Linked DNA regions of Thermochromatium tepidum ATCC 43061. The protein of the gene in region 2 interacts with the protein of the main gene of each other region in a pairwise test. Links are inferred from orthologs where the notes say so. Each region holds a gene or a part of one and is shown on either strand. Other genes may lie near its edges.

Region 1 (3,796 bases), 2.4 Mb from region 2 along the record:
ATCAGACAACGACTCAGGGTCTCGACATCCTCGACCTGTTCGGCGGCCCCCGCCTCATAGAGCATCCGCACAATAGCCGCGAAGTTGAAGGTATGGGGTCCGAGCAGGATCGGGATGCCTGAGACCGCCGCCTCCAGCGGATTGTGCCCGCCTCTCGGCACCAGGCTGCCGCCGATAAAGGCCAGATCAGCGGCGGCCAGAAAGTACGTCAGCTCGCCCAGGGTGTCGCCGAGATAGATGCTTTGGCCCGGCGTGACCTCTTGCCCCTGACTCCGGCGCGCGAATGCCAACCCCTGACGGGCGATGAGTGAGGCCACGGCATCGAACCGCTCGGGATGACGCGGGACGAGGACCAAGAGTGCCTCGGGGCGCTGGGCGAGCAGACGCCGGTGGGCCTGCAATACCTGGATCTCCTCGCCCTCATGGGTGCTGGCAGCGACCCAGACCGGACGTTCGGCCCCCCATAGATGGCGTATCTCGCCAGCGCGCGTCGCGAGATCCTCGGGTTGAACCGGATCGAACTTGAGGTTTCCCGTGACCTGAACACAGGGACGCGGTGCCCCCAGGGCGATGAGGCGTCTGGCATCGGCACGGGTCTGGGCAGCGATCAGGCTAAACCGCGCCAATGCGGGGCGTATCAGACAAGGGAGACGCGCATAGCCGCGTGCCGAGCGCTCCGACAATCGTGCATTGACCAAGGCCGCCGGAATACCATGCCGTTCGAGTACGGCGAGCATGTTGGGCCAGATCTCGGTCTCCATGACGATGACGAGCTGGGGCCTAACCCGGGCGATGAAGCACTCCATCACGCCCGGTAGATCGAAGGGGGTATAGCGATGCGCGACCTGGTCGCCGAAGAGCGCCCGCAGTCGTTCGGCCCCCGTCGGTGTGGTGGTGGTCACCAGGATCCGGCGCCCTGGCTCGGACTCCAGCAGACGCCGGATCAGGGCGGCGGCGGCCTGGACCTCGCCCACAGAGACGGCATGGATCCAGAGATCGACCGGCGACGCGCCAATCCCGTCTCGCCCCTGCCCCCAGGCCAACCGCTCGCCGAGGCGGCGGCGAGCGTCCGGATGCGTGCGACCGCGCCAATAGAGACGCGCCAGCACCAGCGGCAGCGCCAGACGCCAGAGCGCGGTATACAACCCAAGCGCCATACCGCCGCTCATCCTGTCCCCATCAAACTGGAGGGCGAGCGGCGGCGGCGCGTTCCATGAGGGACTTCATGTCGCGCACCGCCCGGTCGAGTCCGGAAAAGAGCGCACGCGCGATGATCGCGTGCCCGATGTTGAGTTCGCGCACGCCCGGAATCGCGGCGATCGCCACGACATTGTGATAGTCGAGCCCATGCCCGGCGTTGACCTGAAGCCCGAGCGACAGCCCCAGTTCGACGGCTGAGCGGATGCGTTCCAGCTGGGCTGCACGCTCGGTTGGATCACGCGCGTCGGCATAGTGTCCGGTATGGATCTCGATTACCGGGGCACCGACCGCATGTGCGGCCTCGACCTGGAGCGGATCGGCGTCGATGAAGAGCGAGACCCGAATGCCGGACTCAGCCAGCCGGGTGCAGAAGGCGCGCAGCTCGTCCTGACGGCTCGCCACGTCCAGCCCGCCCTCGGTGGTCAGTTCCTCGCGCCGCTCGGGCACCAGACAGCAATCGGACGGACGGATCCGGTCGGCGACGGCGGCCATCTCGGGGGTGACGGCCATCTCCAGGTTCATGCGCGTTTGCAGGATGTCGCGCAACATCGCGACGTCGCGGTCCTGGATATGACGCCGGTCTTCGCGCAGATGGAGCGTGATGGCGTCGGCCCCGGCCTGTTCGGCCACGAGTGCGGCCTGGATGGGTTCGGGGTAGCGGGTGCCACGCGCCTGACGCAGAGTGGCTACATGATCGATATTGACACCGAGCAGGATCTCGGTTGGGGTCTGCGAAGGTGATGACATGAGCTATTTCTCGTGAATGGATTTAGCGGCGAGCCAATGTCGATAGAGTTCGCGGCTCTTGAGCGGTCGAGCGCCGAGATGGGGTTCGAGCACATGGCGCAACAGGGTCCGCGCCTCGCGTCGCGACTCGCCGGCGAGCGGTTGGTCGTGGGCGAGCGCGAGCAGGGTCGCGCCCGAGACCCGAGGGCCATGCCCACATTCACTCGGATGGCATGGACCTCGCTCGCGTTCATAGACATAGACGGCCTCGGCGACCACGGGTGTGTTATTGCCAAAGACCCGATCGAGTATCAGCCCATAGCCGAGTTCGGCGAGCAGTCGGCACTCGAAATGGCGTAGCGGCGTCTCCAGATCCGAGCCCTCGGTCAGATCGGCCAGGGTCTTCTGGTAGAAGACGAACAGCGCATCATGGGGATCGTGACGCACCAGCATCCGCAACAGCAGTTCGTTGAGATAGAAGCCGGCGAACAGCGCCGCCCCCTGGAGCGCAAGCGGCGCCCCGGCCGCCTCGACGGTGGTCAGGGTTCGCACCTCGCCGCGCCCGGTCATCGCCAGCCACAGCGGCTGGAAGGGCTGCAAGAGCGCACTCGCCATCCGGCGCGGACGCCGTGCACCCTTGGCGATGGCGGCCAAACGCCCCTGCCCCACGGCCAGGATCTCCAGCAACAGACTGGTATCGCCATAGTCGCGCCGATGGAGTACGAAGGCTGGAAACAGTTCGCGGGTCAATTCAGATGAGGACAGTTTACGAACATCTTTATCGTCCAGGCCGTTGCCGTTCGGTTTCGACCTTCAGGTCGTCCAGGTGACGCTGGATGCTGCCTTGCTCGCGCAGATCGCTCTGGAGCGCCTGATAGCGCGTGATCGGCGCGCCCTTTGTCGGAGAAGGCTTGCAGTGTGCTCATGGCGTCGGTGTGCATCCGGGTCGGCAGGGCCGCAGGGTCGGGTCGCTCGCCCTTGGTTAGGACGGGCCGGGTCTTGACCGAAAATCGCTTCAGTCGCGATAGCCGAGCGTGGCGAGCGCCGACTCGTCGCTCGACCAGCTCTTCTTGACCTTGACCCAGACCTTCAGATACACAGGACGGTCGAAGAGCCTCTGCATCTCCAGCCGTGCCTGGGTGGCCACGACTTTGAGCGCCTCGCCGTGCTTGCCGATGAGGATGGCCTTCTGCCCCGGACGCTCGACCCAGATCAACGCATAGATCAGATACCGGCCCTCGGCGACCTCAAAACGCTCGATCTCGACCGTGGTGCAATAGGGAAGCTCCTGGCCGTAGCGCCGTACCAACTGCTCGCGTACCAATTCAGCAGCAAAGAACCGCTCCGAGCGGTCGGTGATCTGATCCTCGGGGAAGAGCGGCTCAGCCTCGGGCAGCGACTCCAGGATCAGGCGTTCCAAGAGCTCGATTTGATCACCCTTGATCGCCGAGACCGGGACGAGTTGGTGGAAGACATGGCGCGCCCCGAGCGTCTGGAGATAGGGCAACAGACTCGGTTTCTCGCGAATCCGGTCGATCTTGTTGACGACCGCGATCACAGGCACGCCGGCTACCGCGATCGCCTCCAGCGCCTTGGCGTCCTCCTGGGTCCAGCGCCCGGCCTCGACCACCAGGAGCGCCAGATCGGTCTCAGCGATGGCCGTCCGCGCGGCACGGTTGAGATAGCGATTCAGCGCGCTGTTGCCGCGCTCGTGGATGCCGGGCGTATCGACGAACAGGATCTGGCCCTCGGCGCGGGTCTTGATCCCCAGGATCGCGTGTCGGGTCGTCTGCGCCTTGTGCGAGGTGATGACGAGCTTCTGACCCAGGATCCGGTTCAACAGGGTCGACTTGCCGACATTAGGCCGGCC
Region 2 (3,898 bases):
CTGATATAATCGCGCCATGTCCTATCAAGCGCTTGCCCGCAAATGGCGTCCCCGTTCGTTCGACGATATAGTCGGGCAGCAGCATGTCGTGCGCGCGCTCTCCAATGCGCTCGACCGTAATCAGCTCCATCACGCCTATCTGTTCACTGGGACCCGCGGTGTCGGTAAGACCACGCTCGCGCGCATCCTATCCAAGGCGCTCAACTGCGAACAGGGCGTCGGCTCCAAGCCCTGCGGGCTTTGTTCGGCCTGTCGTGAGATCGATACCGGACGCTTCGTCGATCTACTCGAGGTCGACGCCGCCTCGCGCACCAAGGTCGAGCAGACCCGCGAATTGCTCGAAAACGTCCCCTATGCCCCGGTGCGGGCGCGCTTCAAGGTGTACCTCATCGACGAGGTGCACATGTTCTCGGGGCATAGCTTCAATGCGCTGCTCAAGACGCTTGAGGAGCCGCCGCCCCATGTGAAGTTTCTACTCGCGACCACCGACCCGCAGAAGATCCCAGTCACGGTGCTTTCGCGCTGTCTTCAGCTCAATCTGCGTCGGCTGTTGCCGGGCGAGATCATCGACCGGTTGCGCTATGTGCTGGAACAGGAAGGGCTGGAGTTCGAGTCCACCGCCCTGCCCCTGCTTGCGCGCGCGGCCGACGGCAGTCTGCGCGACGCGCTCAGTCTGCTCGATCAGGCCATCGCCTTCGGTGGTGGGCGGGTCGTCGAGTCCGAGACGCGCGCCATGCTTGGCACCCTCAGCGGCGATCTGGCGCTCGACATCCTCGACGCCCTGGCCGAGGGTGATGGTGCCGCCGCGCTGGATGCCGTCGAGCGCGTGGCGTCCATGACGCCCGATTTTGCCGAGCTGCTGCGTGAGCTGATCGGGCTCCTGCACCGGCTGGCGCTGATCCAGCAGGTGCCCAAGACCCTGGGCGAAGACGACCCTGATCGTTCGCGTCTGTTGGCGCTCGCCGAGCGGTTGACACCCGAGGATGTTCAGCTCTTCTATCAGGTGGCGCTCACTGGCCAGACTGATCTACCGCTGGCACCCGATCCGCGCAGCGGGCTGGAGATGGTGCTGTTGCGCGCGCTCGCCTTCCGCCCGGGGGATCCAGGCGCGAGACCCACCGAGGCGTCTTTTCCGGATACAGACAGTACGTCGGTCGCCCGACCATCGGCGGATACCCAGTCTGCGCGACCCCTTTGGCTTCAGTCGTGCGATGCAACGCCGCAGACAGCGTCCGGCTCGCAGACACTCGAAAACACGGACGACTGGCAGCGGCTCGTGGCACGGCTATCGGTTGGCGGCATCGCCGACCAGCTCGCTCACAACTGCGCCTTTCGCGACTATCAAGATGGGCGGCTCAGTCTCCAGCTCGATCCGTCCGCCGAGCGTCTGCGTGTGCCGAGCGCCCTGTCACGTCTGAAGGACGCGCTCGAACAGGCACTCGGACGCTCGCTCGAACTAGAGATCAAGGTCGCCCATCCCGAGCAGGAGACCCTAGCACAGCGGCGTGCGCGCGAGGCCGAAGAACGCCGACAAGCGGCGGTTGCACAGATGTATATCGATCCGGTCGCCCAATCGATACGCGATACCTTCGAGGCGGACTGGACGTCGGGCAGTATCCAGCCCGACGATTGATACCCGGCTTTCCGTCTCGCGCCTGGACAGAGGCGCGAGACAAGTTTTAGGCATGATGGTCTCCACTGGAGACGATCGCTCGAATCCCAGCGTCCGGAGCCGCCGGGCGCCTTGTCACAACCCTATTTGAGGTGAACACATGAAGGCACTGGGTGGCCTGCTCAAGCAGGCGCAAAAGATGCAGGAAGACATGCAGCAGGCGCAGGCGCGTCTGGCACAGGAAGAGACCACCGGCGAGGCCGGAGGCGGCCTAGTCAAGGTCACCATGAACGGCCAGCATCAGGCCAAGCGCGTTGAGATCGATCCCTCGCTCATGGGTGAAGACAAGGAGATGCTCGAAGACCTGATCACGGCTGCTATCAATGCCGCTAGCCAGCGTATCGCCGAGAAGGCCAAGGAGACCATGGCCGAGCTGACCGCTGGCATGCCGCTGCCGCCGGGCATGAAGCTGCCCTGGTCTTGAACATGTGGATGAGCATTCGCTCCTGAACCAGCTGATCGAGGCCCTGCGCTGTCTGCCGGGTATTGGTCCGAGGTCGGCGCGACGCATCGCCTTCTATTTGTTGGAGCGCGACCGTGAAGGCGGCGCACGTCTGGCGCGGGTGATGGCCGAGGCGATGGTCGCGATCCGGCGCTGCGCGCGCTGTCGCACCCTGACCGAACACGAGGTCTGCGCGCTTTGCGCCAATCCTAACCGCGACGACTCGCTGCTGTGTATCGTCGAGCAACCTTCGGAGGTGGTGGCCATCGAGCAGGCGACCGATTATCGTGGACGTTATTTCGTGCTCGGTGGACGGCTCTCGCCGCTCGACGGCATCGGCCCGGACGAGCTTGGGTTCGAGGTGCTTGAGGCGCGTCTGCGCGATGAGGCCATCGCCGAGGTCATCCTCGCCATCAGCCCAACGGTCGAGGGTGAGGTCACAGCGCGCTTCATCGCCGATCGCGCCGCCCGTTACGGCACGCGCGTGACCCGTATCGCCCATGGCGTGCCCCTGGGCGGCGAGCTGGAACACATCGACGGCGGCACCCTGGCGCTGGCCTTCTCCGGACGCCATACATTCTGATTAACCTTCGACTGGAACCAACTTATGTCCGACACGATTTTTGGCCGGATCGCTTCTGGCGAGATCCCCGCCGATCTCGTCTACAAGGACGAAGACGTGGTGGCCTTTCGGGACATCAATCCCCAGGCGCCGACGCATCTGCTGGTGATCCCGCGTAAGCCGATCCCGACCCTAGACGCCGCCAAGCCCGAGGATACCGAGCTGCTCGGTAAGCTGCTCTTGGTCGCGGCCCAGGTCGCGCGCGAGGCCGGTATCGCCGAGCGCGGCTATCGCACCGTCATCAACTGCAATGCCGAGGCCGGACAAACCGTCTTCCATCTGCATCTGCACGTCCTTGGTGGGCGTCCCATGCAGTGGCCGCCGGGTTGAACCCTAGGGGCACGCCTTGAATCACTAGGAGTAAAGGCCGACACGGGTTAGCATTGTCCGTCGAAACTGGTACCGGATCGATACCAAACCTGGCTGGAGATCAGGCGCACGCCTCGCTCAACCCCAACGACATGGCCGAAAAACCGACTTCTTCAATGACAGCCGCCGATGGCGGCGGCGCCTTCGAACTCAAGGCCGCCGGTTTTACGCTCCCCATCATCCGCCTGTTCGATACGGATCTGGATACCTTAGCCTCGCGGCTCGGTATCAAGGTCGATCAGGCACCGGAGTTCTTTCGTAATACCCCGGTCGTGATCGATCTGAGCGAACTGCCGCGCAACGGGCCACCGGTTCCCTTGCCCAAACTCATTGGGCTGCTGCGTGGCTATGGCATGATCCCCTTCGGGGTGCGTGGCGCCGATCCCGAGCAGGCCGCCGCCGCCGAAGCGCTCAATCTAGCGGTGTTGAGCGATTCCTATCTCCGGCGCATCAAGTCGGCGGATGAGCTAGAGATCAAGCCTGAACCCGTGGCCGGCAATCTGGCCAAGGTGTCTGAAAAGGCCCAACCGACTCCAGGAACGGCGCAAGCACGCCCGGCTGCCGCCCACTCAGGGTTTATGCTGATCACCAAACCTGTGCGTTCCGGCCAGCGTGTCTATGCCGTCGGTGGGGATCTGTCGATCATCGCGCCGGTCAGCTCAGGCGCTGAGCTGATGGCCGACGGTAACATCCACGTCTATGGTCCGCTGCGCGGACGTGCGCTCGCCGGCATGAGCGGTAACCTGGAGGCGCGTATCTTCTGCCACGACCTTCAGGCCGAATTGATTTCGAT

What was found.
Region 1: the proteins of recR (region 2) and recO interact in binary tests that used the Escherichia coli proteins (3 or more experiments, as listed by UniProt). The link is inferred for Thermochromatium tepidum ATCC 43061 from one-to-one orthologs.

What each region holds. Positions count from the first base shown.
Region 1 is NZ_CP039268.1:171,731-175,526, reverse strand. What follows is about bases 814-3,796. They hold recO (DNA repair protein RecO), read right to left. Parts: upstream 2,677-3,796; coding sequence 1,951-2,676; downstream 814-1,950. Other genes in these bases: era (GTPase Era), read right to left, coding at 2,942-3,796; pdxJ (pyridoxine 5'-phosphate synthase), read right to left, coding at 1,180-1,947; waaA (lipid IV(A) 3-deoxy-D-manno-octulosonic acid transferase), read right to left, coding at 814-1,157. Outside these bases: more of waaA, read right to left, coding at 1-813. UniProt on the Escherichia coli protein: Involved in DNA repair and RecF pathway recombination.
Region 2 is NZ_CP039268.1:2,619,216-2,623,113, forward strand. Bases 986-3,898 are described here. They hold recR (recombination mediator RecR), read left to right. Parts: upstream 986-2,100; coding sequence 2,101-2,697; downstream 2,698-3,898. Other genes in these bases: dnaX (DNA polymerase III subunit gamma/tau), read left to right, coding at 986-1,633; E6P07_RS12160 (YbaB/EbfC family nucleoid-associated protein), read left to right, coding at 1,773-2,096; E6P07_RS12170 (histidine triad nucleotide-binding protein), read left to right, coding at 2,722-3,066; minC (septum site-determining protein MinC), read left to right, coding at 3,222-3,898. Also shown: more of dnaX, read left to right, coding at 17-985. UniProt on the Escherichia coli protein: May play a role in DNA repair. It seems to be involved in an RecBC-independent recombinational process of DNA repair. It may act with RecF and RecO.